One region of the Kocuria sp. MNB10 genome, then DNA from elsewhere that is predicted to be linked to it. Evidence: riboswitches for the same ligand, from Rfam matches in the RefSeq annotation. Region 1 holds a riboswitch; each other region holds the start of a gene.
The links. A riboswitch is a leader RNA that binds a small molecule or an ion and turns the genes downstream of it on or off. The one in region 1 is predicted to bind S-adenosylmethionine.

Region 1 (4,508 bases):
CACGGGATAGGACGGCTGCTCGGAAGTCATGCCCACAGTCTAGGGGCGGGTGGGGATGCGCAGACGTGGTCCCGCTCGCGAGCGGCCACAATGGTCCCGTGCAGACTCCCACCCCTTCGCAGCGCGGCATGTCGCGCGCCGACACGTGGCTTCAGATCGTCCTGGTGCTCGGCGTGTCCCTCGGGGCGTCCGCGGTCTACGCCGTGCTGGATCTGGCCGAGGTGCTCATGCGGTCCTCGCTGGCCGACACCACGACGACGCTCAACCGGCCCCTGAGCAGCGTCCCCCTGATCGACGCGTTGCGTCAGCTCACGGGCATCGGCTTCGCGCTCGTCCCCGTGCTGCTGGCCCTGTACCTCATGGCCGGGGTGGCGCGGGGGATCCCCGGCGTGCTGTGCAGGATCGGGGTGGATGGGCGCAGACCCGTGTGGGACACGCTGTGGGGAATGGGCCTGTTCGCGGTGATGGGCGGCGGCACCCTGGTGCTCTATCAGGTGGGCCGGTCCCTGGAGATCACCGCGCAGATCACCACATCCACCATGGAGCAGACCTGGTGGGCGGTTTCTTTGCTCGTGCTCTCCGCGCTGCGCCACTCGATCGTGGAAGAGATGATCGTGGTGGCGTTCCTGTGCGAGCGCTTGCGATCCCTCGGATGGTCGTGGTGGCTCGTGGCGGTGGCCTCCGCGGTGGTGCGGGCCAGCTATCACCTGTACCAGGGGTTCGGACCCACGCTCGGGAACCTGGTCATGGGACTCGTGTTCGTGTGGCTCTACCGCCGCGGCGGTCGACTCATGCCGCTGCTGATCGCCCACGCCCTCCTGGACACCGTGGGCTTCCTGGCCCCGCAACTGCTCGCGGGCTGATGCCGGAGACCGGGCGGAGCGGCGTCGTCGGCCGCACCGAAGGGAACCAGATCAAATGGTGACGGTGCCGTCCGGGGTGTCGAACGAGACGGCCATGACCCCGGGGGTGCCATTGGGGGCGCACCAGGTGACGTCCAGCGAGCCCAGGACGTCCTCCACGGGACCGCCGAGCCACTCCGTGACGCGGTCGGGGGAGCCGGCGATCTCCATTCCGCTCAACCGGACGTCCGTGATCCGCGCCTGGGACGGGTGCATCTCGTCCTCGGAATCGAAGTGCACCATGAACGGCAACTGCGGGTCGGAGATCAAACCCTTCACGCCGATCTGATGCCATTCGAGCTGCCGACCGTCGGGGAACAACCGGCCACCGGGCACGGAGGGGCGGCCCAGCTTGGCCTCGAAGGGCGCGAGGTCGGGGACCTCTACGACCCAGCCGAGCCAGCCGCCGCCGGCATCGGAACGGGCACGGACGGCCTGACCGAACGGCGCCTTCTCCGCGGCGGGGTGCTCGAGCACCGTGACGACCTCCACGTACTGGTGGTCGGTGAGCGGCAGGATCATGTTCCGGGTGCCGAAACGGGGGTGCACACCGCCCTTGACCGGTTCGATCCCCAACCGGTTCGCGATGCGTTCGGTGGTGGCCTCGAGGCCGTCGGGCTGAGCCGCGAAGGAAACGTGATCCAAGTTCATGACGCCATGGTGGCACCGGCCACACGGGCCACCAAATCGAGCGCGAGCCCGGCGAGTGTGTGACCTGCGCCGCCCGGTCCGGTGGGCAGGGCCGGCTCTCCGCACCTCCCGAGACCTGACATCGGGACGGCTGATCCGGGCGGGGACTGTGTTGGTCCAGGTCAACGAGACGCGCATCTCAGAGGCTGGAGTCCGCAGCATCAGCCGGGGAGTCTCCGACCGAGCCCTCGATATGTGACCTGAGACCGATATCGATCCCGATCACTACGAGGTGGTTCCCGTGTCCGCAAATGCCGTCGGTTTCACACTCCTGATCCTCCGAGTCGCCCTGCTCCTGGGGAAGTTCGTGCGCGTCAAGGTGGGTTGGGTCCAGAGCCTGTTCCGCAGCGACGAGTACTACTCCGCTGGCACCATGACCAGCTGCCCGTCCTCCGTGGAACCGTTCTCCCTGCACATGTCCATCGCGGCCGTGGCTGGCGGCGTTCACCATCCTGGCGGTGGTCGGCATCGCGTTCAACGTGGCCATTTTCTTGTGGTTGGCACCCCACATCATCGGTCGCTACTGGCTCGCGCGCGGTATCGGTGACTACCACCCGTCCATGGGGGTGACCGCCACCGGGCTGATCCTCATGCGCGTGGTGGACCCGGAGGCCAAGACCCGGTGTTCGAGGCGTTCGGTTACAAACAGCTGGTGTTCGAACCGTTCTTCGGGGGCGGGTTGGTCACGGTGCTGGCCATCCCCGTCATCTACCTGACCGGCGTGCGGCCGTTGTTCTTCGTGATGCTCGCGGTGTTCGTGATCGCGGTGCTCACGGGTCTGTTCTACGTCCATCCACGTGAGATGAAGGACCGGGAACTGCACACCCGGGAGATGGAACAGCAGGAACGAGCGGCCACTGACCCCGAGCCCGCTCGCAGCGTCCCCGGCTTGACTCCCGCCCCGCCGGGTTCGGACAATGAGGTAATAGGTCACGAGAGTCAGCGCGAAGCCCCAGCTAGCTGACCGGCAACCCTCCCTTCCGCGGTGGGGTGCCCTGGGTGAGGACCTGGCCGTGGCGTCGACCGACGTCATGCGGCAAGCGCGGGTCGTTGGTGCCCGGTCACAGCACGGGCACCGTGCGGATCGCCACCGGACCCCTGATCCCTCCGAGAAGGAGTACGGCCATGAGCACCGCTCCCACCCCCGACAATCCCCAGGGCTGGTCGTTCGAAACCCGACAGATCCACGCGGGCCAGAACCCCGACCCTGTGACCGGGTCGCGCGCCCTGCCGATCCACCAGACCACGTCCTTCGTGTTCCCGGACGCCCGCACGGCGGCGGCCCGGTTCGCGCTCGAGGAGATGGGGCCCATCTACTCGCGCCTGACCAACCCCACCACGGAGGTCGTGGAGAACCGGGTCGCGTCCCTCGAGGGCGGCGTGGGGGCCCTGATGGTCTCCTCCGGGCAGGCCGCGGCCACGCTCGCGATCCTTAACCTGGGCGGCGCCGGGACCCACGTGGTGGCCAGCCCGTCCCTGTACGGCGGGTCGTACAACCTGCTCAAGCACACGCTGCCGCGCATGGGTGTGGAGACCACGTTCGTCTCGGACCCGGACAATCCCGCGCAGTGGCGGGACGCGGTGCGCGAGAACACCGTGGCGTTCTTCGGTGAATCCATCCCGAACCCCCGCAACGACGTGTTCGACATCGAGACGATCGCCGGGATCGCCCACGAGGCGGGTGTCCCGCTCATCGTGGACAACACGATCGCCACGCCCTACCTGGTGCGGCCCATCGAGTGGGGCGCGGACATCGTGCTGCACTCGGCCACCAAGTTCCTGGGCGGCCACGGCACGGCGATCGGCGGGTTCATCGTGGACTCCGGAGCGTTCGACTACTCGCGGGACCCCGAGCGCTTCCCCGGTTTCAACCAACCGGACGAGACGTACAACGGACTCGTCTACGCCCGTGATCTCGGTGCCGACGGGGCCTTCGGCGTCAACCTCTCGTACATCCTCAAAGCGCGCGTGCAGTTGCTGCGCGATCTGGGGACCTCGATCTCTCCGTTCAACGCGTTCTTGATCGAGCAGGGCATCGAGACGCTGTCGTTGCGCATGGAACGTCACGTGGCCAACGCGCAGAAGGTCGCCGAGTGGCTCGAGGCCCGCCCCGAGGTGCGCTCGGTGTCCTACGCCGGTCTCGAGTCCTCGCGCTGGCACGACCGCGCCCTGAAGTACGCGCCCAACGGCGCCGGGTCGGTGCTCGGCTTCGTGCTCGACGGCGGTCGGGACGCCGGTGTCGCGTTCGTGGACGCCCTGAGCCTGCACTCCAACGTGGCGAACATCGGTGACGTGCGCTCGCTCGTGATTCACCCCGCCTCCACGACGCACGCCCAGCTCAAGGACGAGGAGCAGCTCGCGGCCGGCGTGGAACCGGGATTCGTGCGGCTGTCCGTGGGTGTCGAGGGCATCGACGACATCCTCGCGGACCTCGAGTCCGGATTCGCCGCGGTGGGTGCGCGCGGCGACGCTGCCGGCGACGCGGCGTCGTCGGCGGAGGACACGGGGAACTGACCATGACGGTCGTGGGCAACGGGCCGCGCACGCGGTGCGACGGCGTCGTACGGCGGGCCGAACTCGGCGAGCTCGTGCTCGAGTCCCGGTTCCGGCTGCCGGACGTGCACCTCGCGTACGAGACGTGGGGCGAGCTCGCGGCGGACGGTTCCAACGCGGTGCTGATCGAGCACGCGCTCACGGGTGACACGCACGTGGCGCGCGGTGGTGCGGGGCATGAGGACGCCGCGAGCGCTCCCGAGGGCGCGGCCGCCGCGGCGGACGGTTGGTGGGACGGACTCGTGGGCCCGGGTGCCGCGATCGACACGGACCGCTACTTCGTGGTGTGCGCCAACATCCTGGGTGGGTGCTACGGCAGCACGGGACCCGCGAGCCCCGCACCGGACGGCGTCCCGTGGGGCT
Region 2 (4,508 bases), 1.1 Mb from region 1:
ATCTGCTCGTACGTGGGCAGCAGACCGATCAGCGTGGTGGCCGCGCCCATCCCGAAGAGGGTCATGACCAGGGTGATCTTGCGCCCGTACTTGTCACCGATGTGACCGGCCACGATCGCACCCAGGGGACGGAAGAGGAAGCTGATGCCCAGGGACGCCCAGGCGACGATCTGTCCCAGCGTGGCGTTCTGCTCGCCCGCCGGGTTGAAGAAGTGGGTGGCCAGGATGAAGGCGGCCGCCTGCGCATAGATGAAGAAGTCGTACCACTCGATGGTGGTGCCCACGAGGGTGCCCGCAAGGACCTTGCGTTCTTCTCGGGTCATGGTGTGCGCCGGCTGAGCGGGCGCTGAGGTGGTGGATGCCATGTGGGTCTCCAGGATCGGCGGACGCGGGGTCCGTGGGGTGCCAGTGGCGGAGTGGATCAGGGGAATAACCGACCGATTGGTCTCGAAATAAGTGTACGAAAGAATGTGAAGCGCGCCACACATTTCGTGTATTAAATCGTATATTTTTCCCGGGCCGTTCACCCGGGCGGGCAGCATGCCGGCCGTTGTGACGCGTTCATGACACGGCAACGCCCCCTCCCGCCGTGCCGCACCGTGGAAGGTGCGGGCGCAGCGGAAGGGGGCGGGCGGCGTCGTCGTCCGGGAAGATCGGGGAGCCGGAACGGTCAGCGACGCGGTGGGACTAAAAGCTGCAGGACCAGTCGCGCGGCCTGATCAGAACAGGCGCTCGGACGCGATCCGCGCACCCTCCACGAGGGACTCGAGCTTGGCCAGCGCGATCTGCGGGTGCAACCGCCCGCCCAGACCGCAGTCCGTGGAGGCGATCACGTTCTCCTTGCCCACCACGGACGCGTACTGCTCGATCCGGTCCGCCACGAGCTCGGGGTGCTCCACCACGTTGGTCGAGTGGGAGACGAAACCGGGGTAGACCACCTTGCCCTCGGGCAGCTGGTGGTCCTTCCAGACCTTCCATTCGTGGCCGTGGCGCGGGCTGGACGCCTCGAAGCTGTAGCCCTGCGCGCGGATGGTGAGCATGAGGTCCACGAGGTACTTGAACTCGAGGTCCGTGGTGTGCGGGCCGTGCCACGAACCCCAGCACAGGTGGAAGCGGATCTGCTCCTCGGGGAGGTCGCGCAGTGCGTAGTTCAGCGCGTCCACGCGCAGCTGGGTGAAGGCCAGGTAGTCCTCCACGGTGGGCTCGGGATTGATCTGGTCCCAGGACTCGGCGATCGAGGGGTCGTCGATCTGCACGGTCAACCCGGCGTCTACGATGGCCTTGTACTCCTCGCGCATCACGTCCGCGCACGCGTAGACCAGTTCCTCGTCGCTCGCGTAGTACTCGTTCTTCACGCGCGCGCACGAGCCGGGGGACAGCGCTGCCACGAACCCCTGCGTGGCCCCGGTCTCGGCCATGGCCTCCTTAATCCGGCGGATGTCACCGGCCACGGCTTCCTGACCCGTGTAGGTCAGCGGGCCCGTGATCTTCGGCTGGGACACGCTTGCGCGGTGGGCCAGGACCCCGGCCGTGGGATCCTCGTAGGCCTCCCGGAACTTGGAGCGATCGCGGCGGTCCGGGAAGCTCGTGAGCACGATGTTGCCCGGCGACGAGCGCAGCGTCTCCGCCGTCTGCCAGCGGTCCTCGTCCGTGGGGGTCAGCCCGCCCAGGCGGTGGAACGAGTAGTTCCACCAGGCCCCGTAATCCACGGCGCCGGACGTGGTGTGGCCGTACTCGCCGTCATTGACGATGTCCAGGCCGATCTCCCGCTGCTTGCGCACGACGTCGATCACCCCGGCGTCCAGCGCCTCACCCAACTGCGCCAGGTCGATCTCCCCGGCCTGGAAGCGGTTGTTGGCCTCGAGCAACTGCGGCGTGCGGGGGAGGGACCCCACGTGGGTGGTCTGGATGCGATCGGTGTTCAAGGGCATGGCTGTGCTGATCCTTTCCATCGGTCCTGGCGTTAGCACCGGTGTCACCCCGGTTGCTGCGGCTTCCACGAGCCAGATCTCTCGGCCGCTCTGGATGGGTACTGCTCCATCCAACAGCATCGCGAGGAGTGGACGCCAGCCGGGGCGTGTCGGACGACGACGCCGCTCCCCGGGTTCCTCCTGCCCGGCCCCTCGGGCTCGGGTCACCGGGGCTTCCGTGACCGGGCGGCCCCCGGTGCGGGCCATGACTCGTAGCTGGTCCGGGGTGGTCCGTTCCGGATCGTGACCCGGCGGCCCCCCGGGGCGTAGCGTGACGCGGTAGGAGAACCGTCCACGCGCAAAGAGGCTGTCATGGAGCAATCGCTCGAGGGGAAGAAGGCCCTGGTCACCGGTGGGGCCAGCGGGATCGGCCGCGCCGCCGTGCAGGCGTTCGCGGACCGCGGCGCCCACGTGGTCGTCGCGGATATCAATGAAGAAGCCGCTCAGACGACGGCCTCCGAGGTGGGCGGGGAAGCCTGGGTCGTGGACCTCTCGGACACCGCCGCGCTCGCCGAACTGGGCCTGGACGTGGACATCCTGGTCAACAACGCGGGGATCCAAAAGGTGACACCCGTGCAGGACTTCGACCCCGCGGACTTCCACCGCATCCTCACGCTCATGCTCGAGGCTCCGTTCCTGCTGATCCGTGCCGCACTGCCGCACATGTACGAGCGCGGATGGGGCCGAATCATCAACGTCTCCTCCATCCACGGTCTGCGCGCGTCCGCGTACAAATCCGCGTACGTCACGGCCAAGCACGGGCTCGAAGGGCTGTCCAAGACCGTGGCCCTGGAGGGCGCTGAGCACGGTGTGACCAGCAACTGCGTCAACCCCAGCTACGTGCACACCCCGCTCGTGGACAAGCAGATCAAGGACCAGGCCGCGACCCACAGGATCCCCGAGGACCAGGTGATCGAGAAGATCATGCTCACCGAGTCCGCGATCAAGCGCCTCGTGGAACCCGAGGAGGTTGGCGAGCTCATCGCGTTCCTGGCCGGCCCGTCCGCGGGCATGGTCACGGGTGCGTCCTACACGATGGACGGTGGCTGGACGGCGTCCTGAGCGCGGGGCGACGTCGCCGCGTCCACCCTCGCTGCCGTTCGGTGTCGAGGCAATGGCCCGCGTTCCACGGCCCCTCTCCGGCCAAGGGCCCGAACATCTGTGTCCCGAAAAAACACCCGCAGTCGCACAACGCGTGCGGTATCGGGGCACAGATGTTCCGGGGTGCGAGGACGCGGGGTCTGACGGTACGGGACGACGCCGCTGCGTCCGGTTCACACGGTCGTGGCCCCCGCGCGCAGCGCCGCGGAGAGCCTGTGGGCCTGGTCCAGCAAAGCCGCCCCGAGGCGGGGTCTGCGTTCCGTGGTGAACCGGGGTTCGATCCCCGTCAGGGAGAGCGCGTAGCGGGGTTGGCCGGTCGCGTCGAACACCGCGGCCGCCATGCCCCACGAGCCCTCCACAATACGTCCGGGGTTCAGGGACCAGCCGTCCTCCCGGACCTGGGCGACGAGGCGGCGGACGTGAGCGTCGTCGTGCTGTGGACCGAGGCGCGTCCGCTCCTCCCGGGTGTCCGCGAGGGCGGTCTCCAATTGGTCCGGGGGTAGGTGACCGAGGATCGCGAGTCCCGCAGAGGCCACGCCCAGGGGCAACCGCAGACCCTCGTAGAGCACGTGCGAGCGCACCGGGAACGCCCCCTCCACCCGGGCCAGGCAGATGACCTCGTTGCCGCGGCGAGCGGAGAAGAACGCGGACTCGCCCGTGGCCTCGGCGAGCCGCTGCAGGCACGGGGTCGCGAGGTCCTGGGCGGGATAACGTTGGGCGGCCACCGTGCCCAGGATGTGCAGTTCGGGACCCAGGGCCCAGTTGCCGTCCTCCGTGCGGTCCACGAGCCCCTCGGCGGCGAGCGCTGCGAGCAATCGGTGCGCGGTGGGCCGGGTCAGCCCCGTGCGGTGGGCGATGGCCGCGGTGGATCCGGTTGACTCCCCGGATGCCACGGCCTGCAGGATCGCGGCGATCCGGGAGACCACCTGCGTGCCCTGCGGGGAGGGCTGCGGGTTCCGGGATTTCTGCGGGGTCATACACGCTCCTGCGTCGGGACGTTCACAATATGGACAGACTAGCGACAGTTTTTCAGATTGTGATCCCTTCATCGACGATTACGGGTGAAGCATTGACCAAGATGTGGTCACTTTCTAGCCTAAGAGGCAGATCACGCACTGGAGGGGTGACCATGTCCAAACTCAGGGACAACGTGGCCGAGTTGCTCGCCGAGACGCTGCGGGACGGGATGACCGTGGCGGTGGGCGGTTTCGGACTGTCCGGGATCCCGCGGGACCTCATCGAAGCGGTCCGGGACAACGGAGCCAAGGACCTGACCGTGGTGTCCAACAACATGGGCGTGGACGGCAAGGGGCTCGGTCTGCTGCTGGAGAACAAGCAGGTGAGTAAGGTGCTGTCCTCGTACGTGGGGGAGAACAAGGAGTTCGCCCGCCAGTACCTGGAGGGTGAGCTCGAGGTCGAGTTCAACCCGCAGGGCAC
Region 3 (4,508 bases), 1.2 Mb from region 1:
CCGAAGAAGACCAGCGTTCCCCACACGGGGTGCAGCAGGACGCGGTCGATCCCCGTGGTGGCCCGCGACTCGTGCGGTGCCCGGTAGCTCGCGGCGTCCAGCACGGAACGGATCCAGGCGCCGAGCTGGGCCTGATCCCCCGTGGGCGGCGGGACGAGTGCCACGGGCCACTGGGCGGCGCGGCCCAGCAGCTCCCGGACGTCGTCGATCCCCCGGCCCTTGTGCGCCACGGTCTCCGCCACGGGCACCCCGAGCGCTCGGGAGAGGGCGGCGGTGTCGATGTCCCCGCCGTGGCCGCGCAGCTCGTCGATCATGGTCAGCACCACCGCGGTGGGCCGCCCCAGCGCGAGCGCCTCCGCGCACAGTCCCAGGGCGCGGTGCATGGTCGTGGCGTCCAGCACCACGAGCAGGGCACCGGGTGCCTCGTCGGTTTCCAGGGCTCCCGTGAGGTGGTCCAGGACCACCTGCTCGTCCGGGCTCGCGGGTTCGAGCGAGTACGTCCCGGGGAGGTCGGTGAGCGTGATCCTGCCGGCGGGGGTGGCGGCCACACCTCGCGAGCGCGTGACGGTCACGCCGGGGTAGTTACCCGTGGCGGCGGTCAGGCCGGTGAGCCGGTTGAACAGGGAGGACTTGCCGGTGTTGGGGCATCCGATCAGGGCCACCTCGGCGGCGTCCAGGGACACGGTGTTCCCACGCCCCTCGGGTGCATGACAGGTCACGACGCCGACCGGGCGAGTTCGGGTCGATCACTCACCGCCGCGGAACCGGCCACCGTGATCATGCGTGCTTGTTCCTTGCGCAGGCAGATGTCCGCGCCGCACACGCGGAACAGGATCGGGCACCCCATGGGGGCGCGTCGCACGCACGTGACCTCTTCGTCGGGGCGGAAGCCCAGGGCCTCGAGGCGACGGCGTACGGCGGGATCCGCGGCCTGCAGCACTGAGTCGACCCGTTGGGAATCACCCGGCTTCATGTCACACAGTGTCGTGCCGCTTGCCGCGACAGCGGTTTTACGCGCGGACCTCATGGCCGTGCCCCCTTTTCCTGGTGGACCCGGGTCACTCCTCCCCGCCGAATCGTGTCGGCGGATGCTCCGGGCGCATTTACTGTGCGCCTGAAATACGAGTAAGGCAAGGCTCACCTTTCCTAATCTAAGTGATTCAGAACACCGTGTTATCCGAGGTCATCGAGTCATTTTTCTGGATCAATCTCACCCGCTTTCGGGCGGCTGCGATCCGCACGGTTTGGTCCGTCACCCACGCGCGCGACACAATAGACGCACCATCCCGAGCGGCCGAGAGACCTGGATCCATGACGCCGCAGCAACCCGCAGTGCTCGGCCAACTGCACGGTGCTACCGTCAGGACCGATGGAGTGCTGCGCGGCCCCGGGCAGCTGTCGGACGGGAGCCGTACCCGGCCGACGAGGAGGACATCCATGGCCGAGCACCAGTTCGGTTTCCGCACCCGCGCCCTGCACGCCGGCGGCACCCCGGACGCCGAGCACGGCGCCCGCTCCGTGCCCATCTACCAGACCAGCTCGTTCGTCTTCAAGGACGCCGACGACGCCGCCAACCTGTTCGCGCTGCAGAAGTACGGCAACATTTACTCGCGCATCGGCAACCCCACCGTGGCGGCCTTGGAAGAGCGCATCGCCTCCCTCGAGGGCGGGATCGGGGCGGTCGCCACGTCCTCCGGGATGGCCGCCGAGTTCATCACGTTCGCCACGCTGTGTGGCCAGGGTGACCACGTGGTGGCCTCGTCCCAGCTCTACGGCGGAACGGTCACCCAGCTGGACGTGACCCTGCGTCGCTTCGGTGTGGAAACCACCTTCGTCCCCGGGACCGACCCGGCGGACTACAAGGCTGCGATCACCGAGCACACCAAGGCCGTGTACACCGAACTCGTGGCCAACCCGTCCGGCGAGATCGCCGATCTGGAGGGGCTCGCCGCGGTGGCCCGCGAGGCGGGTGTCCCGCTGATCGTGGACGCGACCCTCAACACCCCGTACCTGTGCCGCCCGTTCGAGCACGGCGCGGACATCGTGATCCACTCGATCACCAAGTTCCTGGGCGGGCACGGTAACACCCTGGGCGGCGTGGTGGTCGAATCCGGCGGCTTCGACTGGGGCAACGGGAAGTTCCCGGCCATGACCGAACCGGTTCCCTCGTACAACAACGTGTCGTGGTGGGGGAACTTCGGTGAGTACGGATTCCTGACCAAGCTCCGTTCGGAACAGCTGCGCGACATCGGGGCGTCCCTGACCCCGCAGGCCGCGTGGAACCTGCTGCAGGGTGTGGAGACCCTCCCCCAGCGCATGGACGCCCACGTGGCGAACGCGCAGGAGGTCGTGCAGTGGCTCGCCACGGATCCACGCATCTCCTACGTCAATTACGCGGGACTCGAGGACCACCCCCACCACGAACGCGCGCAGAAGTACCTGCCCCACGGCATCGGATCCGTCTTCGCCTTCGGTGTGGCTGGCACGGACGAGTTGAGCGGCCGTGAGGTGGGCGCCCGATTCATCGGGAGCCTGCAACTGGCCTCACACCTGGCCAACATCGGGGACGCCCGCACCCTCGTGCTGCACCCCGCGTCCACGACCCACCAGCAGTTGAGCTCCGAACAGCTCGCCGCGGGCGGGGTCAAGGAGGACCTGATCCGGATCTCCGTGGGTCTCGAGGACACCGCGGACATCCTGTGGGACCTGGACCAGGCACTGAGCGCAGCCAGCGGAAGGGACCGGGAGGGCGGCGTCGTCGCCCCCTCCGCCGCGCTCACGGGCGCGGCGCGCACCACCCTGGACCAGGGCAACAGTGCGGCGGCCTGCGCGCTGCCCGGAGACGAAGGAGAACAGGCATGAGCACGCAACGCACCTGGGTGGGCCCCAGCGCCCCCGAACGGCTCGGCATCCTCCGAGGCACGCGCTCGATCGCGATCGTGGGGATGTCCAACAAGCCGTCCCGTGCGAGCTACTTCGTGGCCACGTACCTGCAGTCGTCGAGCCCGTACCGCGTGTACTTCGTGAACCCCGTGCTGGACGAGGTGCTGGGCCAGAAGGCCTACCCGTCGCTCGCGGAGCTGCCCGAGGTCCCGGACCTCGTGGACGTGTTCCGCAAGGACGCGGACCTGCCCGGCGTGGCACGGGAGGCCGTAGCCGTGGGCGCCAAGACCCTGTGGCTGCAGCTGGGCTCGTGGAACGAGGAAGCGGCGGCCATCGCGGAGGACGCCGGGCTGGACGTGGTGATGGACCAGTGCGTGAAGATCGAGCACGCGCGCTTCCACGGCGGTCTCCACCTGGCCGGGTTCAACACCGGAGTGATCTCCTCGAAGCGCCAGGTCCTGGCCTGAGAGCGGGGCGCGACGGTGCCGGCGCACGGCCGCCGACGCTGCGCCTCGCTCACGCCAGGCGCAACACCGCCGCCACCCGCTGCCAGCCCTGCGACTCGCGCTGGCCCACCTGGTCCTCCGGGACCACGGTGTAGAGCCGCTGCGCATCGGCCAGGAACGCTTCATTGGCCATGGTCGAGACGAGCGGGTCCAGCACCTCGGACGAATCACGTTCCGTGCTGGGATCCGCGACCAGCGGCCCCATGAACGCCACCTCGTCCTGGACGCTCAGGGTGGAGTGCACCACGGGGTGACCCCACTCGTCCACCTCGAAGCGGGACCAGTCGCCCATGGGGGCGTCGAAGAGTCCGGCATCCCCGGGGAGGCCCAGGCCGCGGTCGAGATCCTGCACCGCGCCGGAGAGCAGCACCTGCGAGGAGAGCACCTCGCGGCCCGCCGCGGCCACCGCCTCCCGGACCGCATCGGCTTCCGAGGGCTCGCACACCAGGACCAGCTCCTCGTCTCCCACGGTGTCCTGGGGGAGGGAACCGTTCCATGCCCGAACGCCCTGCGGGGCCTCGTCCTCGCGGATGGCGGCCCAGCCGCCCGCCCAGGCCTCGAGATCCGACTGCCACTGCTGTGTCATGAGCTGCTCCATCCGCGGGAAAACGTCCCTCCCGAGTATGCCACCGGCTGCCCGCCGGGCCGTCGGGCACCGGGTGCGCGCCCATTCTCTATGCTTGGCCGGTAAGAGTTCCCACGCGGAACACATCCGACAGGCCCATCACGTGCGAGGAGTCGCGTTCGTGTCAGTCAAGAAGACCCTTCAAGTCGCCCTGGCCTTCATCGGCCTCATGGTGGGCGCCGGCTTCGCCACGGGCCAGGAAGTCATCCAGTACTTCGTCTCGTTCGGCCTCTGGGGGCTCGCGGGGGCCGTCGTCGCAGGCATCCTGATGATCACGGCGGGAGCGGTGATCATCAACATCGGCAGCTACTTCCTGGCCGACGAGCACCTGGGGGTGTTCCGCTCCGTCTCCGCGCCCGTGGTCTCCCGCTTCCTGGACATCTCCGTGTCCCTCACGCTGCTGGCCATGGGCATCGTGATGCTCGCCGGCGCGGGCTCCGCCCTGGAGCAGCAGTTCGGGCTGTCGGCGTGGATCGGCTCCGCGATCATGGTGG
Region 4 (4,508 bases), 1.2 Mb from region 1:
CACGCGCTGCGTGGAGATCCCCACGTGCAACCACAGGTCACCGCTGCGCAGCAGCTCCCATCCCGCGGCGAGCACCGCGGACGGGCGCGGCAACTGCACGGGGGAGAAGGTCCCGTTCGTGGAGAGGGTGTGCCACACGAGCACCAGCAGCACGGGCAGGACGATCCCGATCAGCCCCAGGGCCCAAGGATTGCGCAGCGCGCTGGGACGCGTGCGGGAATCCGCCGCGGCAGGGGTGTCTGATGGGGGTGCGACGTCGCCGGGCGCCACCACGCCCGCCCCGTGGCGTCCGTCGTCGTCGGACAGTGTGGCCACCGCAGTGACGCCAGCTGCTTCGGAGGACGTGCCGCCCGGTGCTTCGCGGGACGCGCCGTCCGAGGACCGCGGTGCGGCGGAGGAGGTGTCGTGAGTGCTCATGAGGACTGCTTCCCTTCGATCACCTGGGCCACGGCGGCCGCATCGGCGTGTTGTGCGTAGTGCTGCTCCACGATGTTCGCGAGCGCCTCGTCCACGTCCTGCTGCGAGGAGACGTCCCCGGATTCCACCAGGATGGGCCCGACCCGCTCGAGCACCGCGAGCTGTTCGGGGCCCGGAACGGGGTCGATGTCCAGGTGGGTGCGCTGCCAGACCCGCCGGGCGGTGTCGCGATCGATGCTCGCGCCTTCCGCGAGGATCGCGATCCCCTCCTCCGGGTGCTGCAGCGCCCACTGCCGCGCGTAGGCGTACGTGTTCACCACGTCCTGCGCACCCGTGGGGTTCAGCTGCAGGAACACCTCCCGCGCGTTGAGGAACCCGTACGTGTTGAACTCCAACTGCCGGTGGAACAGCACGTCCCCCGCCTTCTCCGCGGCGGCCATCACGGGGTCCAGTCCGGACCATGCGGCCACCTGACCGGTGTCCAGCGCGGTGCGCCCGTCCGCGTGCTGCAGGTTCACCACGGTGACGTCCTGGGCGCTCATGCCCGCCGCGCCGAGGGACTGTAGGAGGAAGAAGTACGGATCCGTGCCCTTCGTCGCGGCCACGGACGTGCCCGCGAGATCCGCCACGGTGCGCACGGGGGAGTCCGGGGTGCGCACGAGCGCGGACCACTCGGGCTGTGAGAACAGGTCGATCGTCCTGATCGGCGAGCGGTTGGCACGCGCGAGCAGTGCGGCGGAACCTGCCGTGGAGCCCACGTCCACGACCCCGGCGCGTAGCGACTCGTTGGCCTTGTTGGAACCGGCCGAGTACACCCACGTCACGGTCTGACCGTGGGCCTCGGCGACCTTCTCGAGCCAGCCCTTGGCCTTGATGATCAGGGACAGCGGGTTGTAGGTCGCATAGTCCAGGTAGATCTCGTGCGCGGAACCGCCGGCCACACCGCGGCCCGGACCTTCGCCCTCCATGACGCATCCGCTCAGGGGCAGCGCCAGCGCGGACAGGCCGAGTGCCTGCAGGGCGCGGCGTCGGGACAACTGCGCCATGCGCTCAGCGCTCCACGCCGAGCAAGGCCAACAGGTGGGCGCGCAGCGCGGTGATCTCACTGTCCTCGCGGGAGCGCGGGCGGGCCAGCTCGGGGGAGATGATCTCGGCGATGGTCGCGGGGCCCGTGGCCGTTTCCCGCGCGAGCACCACCACGTGATCGGAGAGCACCAGGGCTTCCTCGACGTCGTGGGTGACCATGAGCACGGTCGTGGGATCGGCGCGGTGCACGTCCAGCAGCAGATCCTGCATCCTGATCCGGGTCAGGGCGTCCAGGGCCCCGAAGGGCTCGTCCAACAGCAGGACCCGCGGGTTCCGTGCCAGGGCCCGGGCGAGGGATGCGCGCTGTGCCATGCCCCCGGAGATCTCCGAGGGACGGTGATTCGCGTGGTGGGACAGGCCGACGAGCTCCAACAGCTGCGCCACCCGCCGCTTCCCTTCCCGGGCGGGAGTCCCGTGGGGCAGACCCAGTGCCACGTTGCGCGCCACGCTGCGCCACGGCAGCAACCGCGGTTCCTGGAAGCCGACGGCGCAGCGCGGGTCGATCTCGCGCACCACCGAGTCGTCGATCCGGACTTCGCCCTCGCTCGCCGTGCCGAGCCCGGCCACGGCGCGTAGCAGGGTGGACTTGCCGCACCCCGAGGGGCCCAGGACGGAGACGATCTCGCCCGGACGCACCGTGAAGGTCACGTCCCTCAGGACGTCGTGGACATGCGCTCCGTGGTGTGCGGGGAAGGACTTGCCGACCCGGTCGAAGGTGACCGCAGCGGCGTCGACGGCAGATTCCGGGCGCGTGAGGATATGGCTCAATTCATCAACTCCATCGTTCCTGGCATTAGCACCTTGCCCGCGTGGGGCTGGTTGCTGCGACGTCAACGAGCCAGGTCTCTCAGCCGCTCCGGATGGGAACCACACCATTGAACGGGCCGGGAGCCCGCGGGTGCAAATCGTGTGACGCGCCGGGGCGCCGTCGTGACGTGCCGTAACCCGAGGTGTTTCCGAGGACCGGGGATCCCCGTTAGGATCGATGCCACAACGATCACGAGTGCCGACGTTTAGCCCTGGCTTGTCGGACGGCAACCCTCTCCCGTAGCGGGGTGCCCCAGGTGAGGATCGGGCCGCATGACACACCGCATGCGGCAAGTACGGCGCCACACAAGCGCGCTGGACCCGCAAGGTAGGCCGCCGTAGGTGGTGCACGGGGCGCGGGTCGTGTTCCTGCTGAGGGGCTGACCGAGATGAGCAAACGGATTTCCGTCAACGCGTTCGACATGACCTGCGTGGATCACCAGAGCTTCGGGTTGTGGCGTCACCCGCGGTCCCGGGCCACCGAGTACAACACCATCGAGTACTGGACGGGGCTGGCCAAGCTGCTGGAGCGGGGCAAGTTCGACGCCCTGTTCCTTGCGGACGTGGTGGGCATCTACGACATCTACAAGAACTCCGCGGCTCCGGCCGTGCGTGACGGGGCCCAGTTCCCGGTCAACGACCCGTTCATGCAGGTCTCGGCCATGGCCGCCGTGACCGAGCACCTGGGCTTCGGCGTGACGAGCGCGGTGACCTACGAGCAGCCCTACACCCTGGCCCGCAAGTACGCCACACTGGATCACCTCACCAAGGGCCGCGTGGGATTCAACGTGGTGACCTCCTACCTTCCGTCCGCTGCGGAGAACCAGGGCCTGCCGCGCCAGATTGAGCACGATACGCGTTACGAGATCGCGGAGGAGTTCCTGGACGTGTGCTACAAGCTTTGGGAGGGCTCGTGGGAGGAGGACGCTGTGGTTCAGAACCGTGAGACGGGTGTCTACGCGGATCCCACCAAGGTCCATCCCATCCGGCACAGCGGGGAGCACTTCACGGTTCCCGGAGCGGGGCTCACGGCACCGTCCCCGCAGCGCACACCGCTGATCTTCCAGGCCGGCGCGTCCTCGCGCGGGCAGGCGTTCGCGGGTAAGCACGCGGAAGCCGTGTTCATCGGCGGGTTGCGCCCGGACCTCACGCGTTTCGTGACTGACAAGATCCGCGACCGGGCTCAGGCCGAGGGCCGCAGCCGTGACGACGTCAAGATCTACGCGATGCTCTCCGTGGTCGTCGCGGACACGGACGAGCAGGCCCAGGAGAAGTACCGCGATTACTTGCAATACGTGGACCTGGAGGCCTCCCAGGCGATCATCGGTGGGTGGTCCGGCGTGGACCTGTCCCAGTTCGACGAGGACGAGGCCTTGAACTACATCAAGACCGACTCCATCCAGTCCTTCCTGACCCCGTTCACGCTGCAGTCCAAGGACAAGCAGTGGACGCGCGAGGAGATCGCCAAGCACTGCGCCCTGGGTGGGATGGGTGCGGTCCTCGTGGGCTCCGCGCAGACCGTCGCGGATCAGCTCGAAACCTGGGTGGACGAGGGCGGCCTGGACGGCATCAACCTGGCCTACCATGTGAGCCCCGGTTCCTTCGAGGACTTCGTGGAGTACGTGGTCCCCGAGTTGCAGAAGCGCGGGCGCTACCGCACCGAGTACGAGGGCACCACCCTGCGCGAGTCCCTCTACGGCGAGGGCCGTCCCCGGGTCAAGGACACCCATCCCGCTGCGAAGTACCGCGGCGCGTTCGTGGGCGAGCCCTCCGTCGCGGACACGCCGTCCCGCGAGCTGGTGGGCTGACACCTCCCTCCAACGACGACGCCGCTCGCACCCGGTCCCGCAGGTCCGGCAGGGCGGCGTCGTCGACCCCGGTCACCGTGACCGCCCCATCCCTGGCGATGGGGAAGAGAGCGACCCCGTCATGACCTTGTGTCAGCTGACGACGACCAGGATTCCCCACTGGGTTCTGCCCTGCGGCGGAGCACCTTGCCGTGGAGGCGTTCGCGGATGACGTCACCGGATCCGCAGTGCCCGGATCCGTGACGGTCGTAGGGTGGAGGAAATGCCCGTGACCCGGAGGGAACCGTGGACGAGGACCTGCTCGGAGTGATCATGCTGTCGTTCAGCACGGTCCTGGTGTGCGTCGTGACAGTGGTGACCGTCAGGGCAGCGGCCGCCGGCTCGCTCGAT

Region 2: another riboswitch for S-adenosylmethionine. It lies ahead of ACW9PK_RS06910 (cobalamin-independent methionine synthase II family protein); the one in region 1 lies ahead of ACW9PK_RS01845 (bifunctional o-acetylhomoserine/o-acetylserine sulfhydrylase).
Region 3: another riboswitch for S-adenosylmethionine. It lies ahead of ACW9PK_RS07030 (O-acetylhomoserine aminocarboxypropyltransferase/cysteine synthase family protein); the one in region 1 lies ahead of ACW9PK_RS01845 (bifunctional o-acetylhomoserine/o-acetylserine sulfhydrylase).
Region 4: another riboswitch for S-adenosylmethionine. It lies ahead of ACW9PK_RS07080 (ABC transporter ATP-binding protein); the one in region 1 lies ahead of ACW9PK_RS01845 (bifunctional o-acetylhomoserine/o-acetylserine sulfhydrylase).

What each region holds. Positions count from the first base shown of each region.
Region 1 covers NZ_CM133411.1:413,964-418,471, reverse strand. Annotated here, with positions in the region: gene ACW9PK_RS01865 (S9 family peptidase) at 1-30, opposite strand, end outside; gene ACW9PK_RS01860 (CPBP family intramembrane glutamic endopeptidase) at 99-863, shown strand; gene ACW9PK_RS01855 (VOC family protein) at 915-1,553, opposite strand; gene ACW9PK_RS01850 (hypothetical protein) at 2,245-2,556, shown strand; SAM riboswitch class IV at 2,521-2,641, shown strand; gene ACW9PK_RS01845 (bifunctional o-acetylhomoserine/o-acetylserine sulfhydrylase) at 2,718-4,106, shown strand; gene metX (homoserine O-acetyltransferase MetX) at 4,109-4,508, shown strand, end outside.
Region 2 covers NZ_CM133411.1:1,541,098-1,545,605, forward strand. Annotated here, with positions in the region: gene ACW9PK_RS06905 (MFS transporter) at 1-365, opposite strand, end outside; gene ACW9PK_RS06910 (cobalamin-independent methionine synthase II family protein) at 720-1,931, opposite strand; SAM riboswitch class I at 1,946-2,032, opposite strand; gene ACW9PK_RS06915 (3-hydroxybutyrate dehydrogenase) at 2,283-3,032, shown strand; gene ACW9PK_RS06920 (IclR family transcriptional regulator) at 3,245-4,048, opposite strand; gene ACW9PK_RS06925 (CoA transferase subunit A) at 4,201-4,508, shown strand, end outside.
Region 3 covers NZ_CM133411.1:1,566,123-1,570,630, reverse strand. Annotated here, with positions in the region: gene feoB (ferrous iron transporter B) at 1-683, opposite strand, end outside; gene ACW9PK_RS07035 (FeoA family protein) at 716-973, opposite strand; SAM riboswitch class I at 1,279-1,376, shown strand; gene ACW9PK_RS07030 (O-acetylhomoserine aminocarboxypropyltransferase/cysteine synthase family protein) at 1,438-2,862, shown strand; gene ACW9PK_RS07025 (CoA-binding protein) at 2,859-3,350, shown strand; gene ACW9PK_RS07020 (hypothetical protein) at 3,400-3,975, opposite strand; gene ACW9PK_RS07015 (YkvI family membrane protein) at 4,136-4,508, shown strand, end outside.
Region 4 covers NZ_CM133411.1:1,577,611-1,582,118, forward strand. Annotated here, with positions in the region: gene ACW9PK_RS07070 (ABC transporter permease) at 1-417, opposite strand, end outside; gene ACW9PK_RS07075 (aliphatic sulfonate ABC transporter substrate-binding protein) at 414-1,463, opposite strand; gene ACW9PK_RS07080 (ABC transporter ATP-binding protein) at 1,468-2,271, opposite strand; SAM riboswitch class I at 2,279-2,370, opposite strand; SAM riboswitch class IV at 2,499-2,613, shown strand; gene ACW9PK_RS07085 (LLM class flavin-dependent oxidoreductase) at 2,691-4,118, shown strand; gene ACW9PK_RS07090 (SdpI family protein) at 4,404-4,508, shown strand, end outside.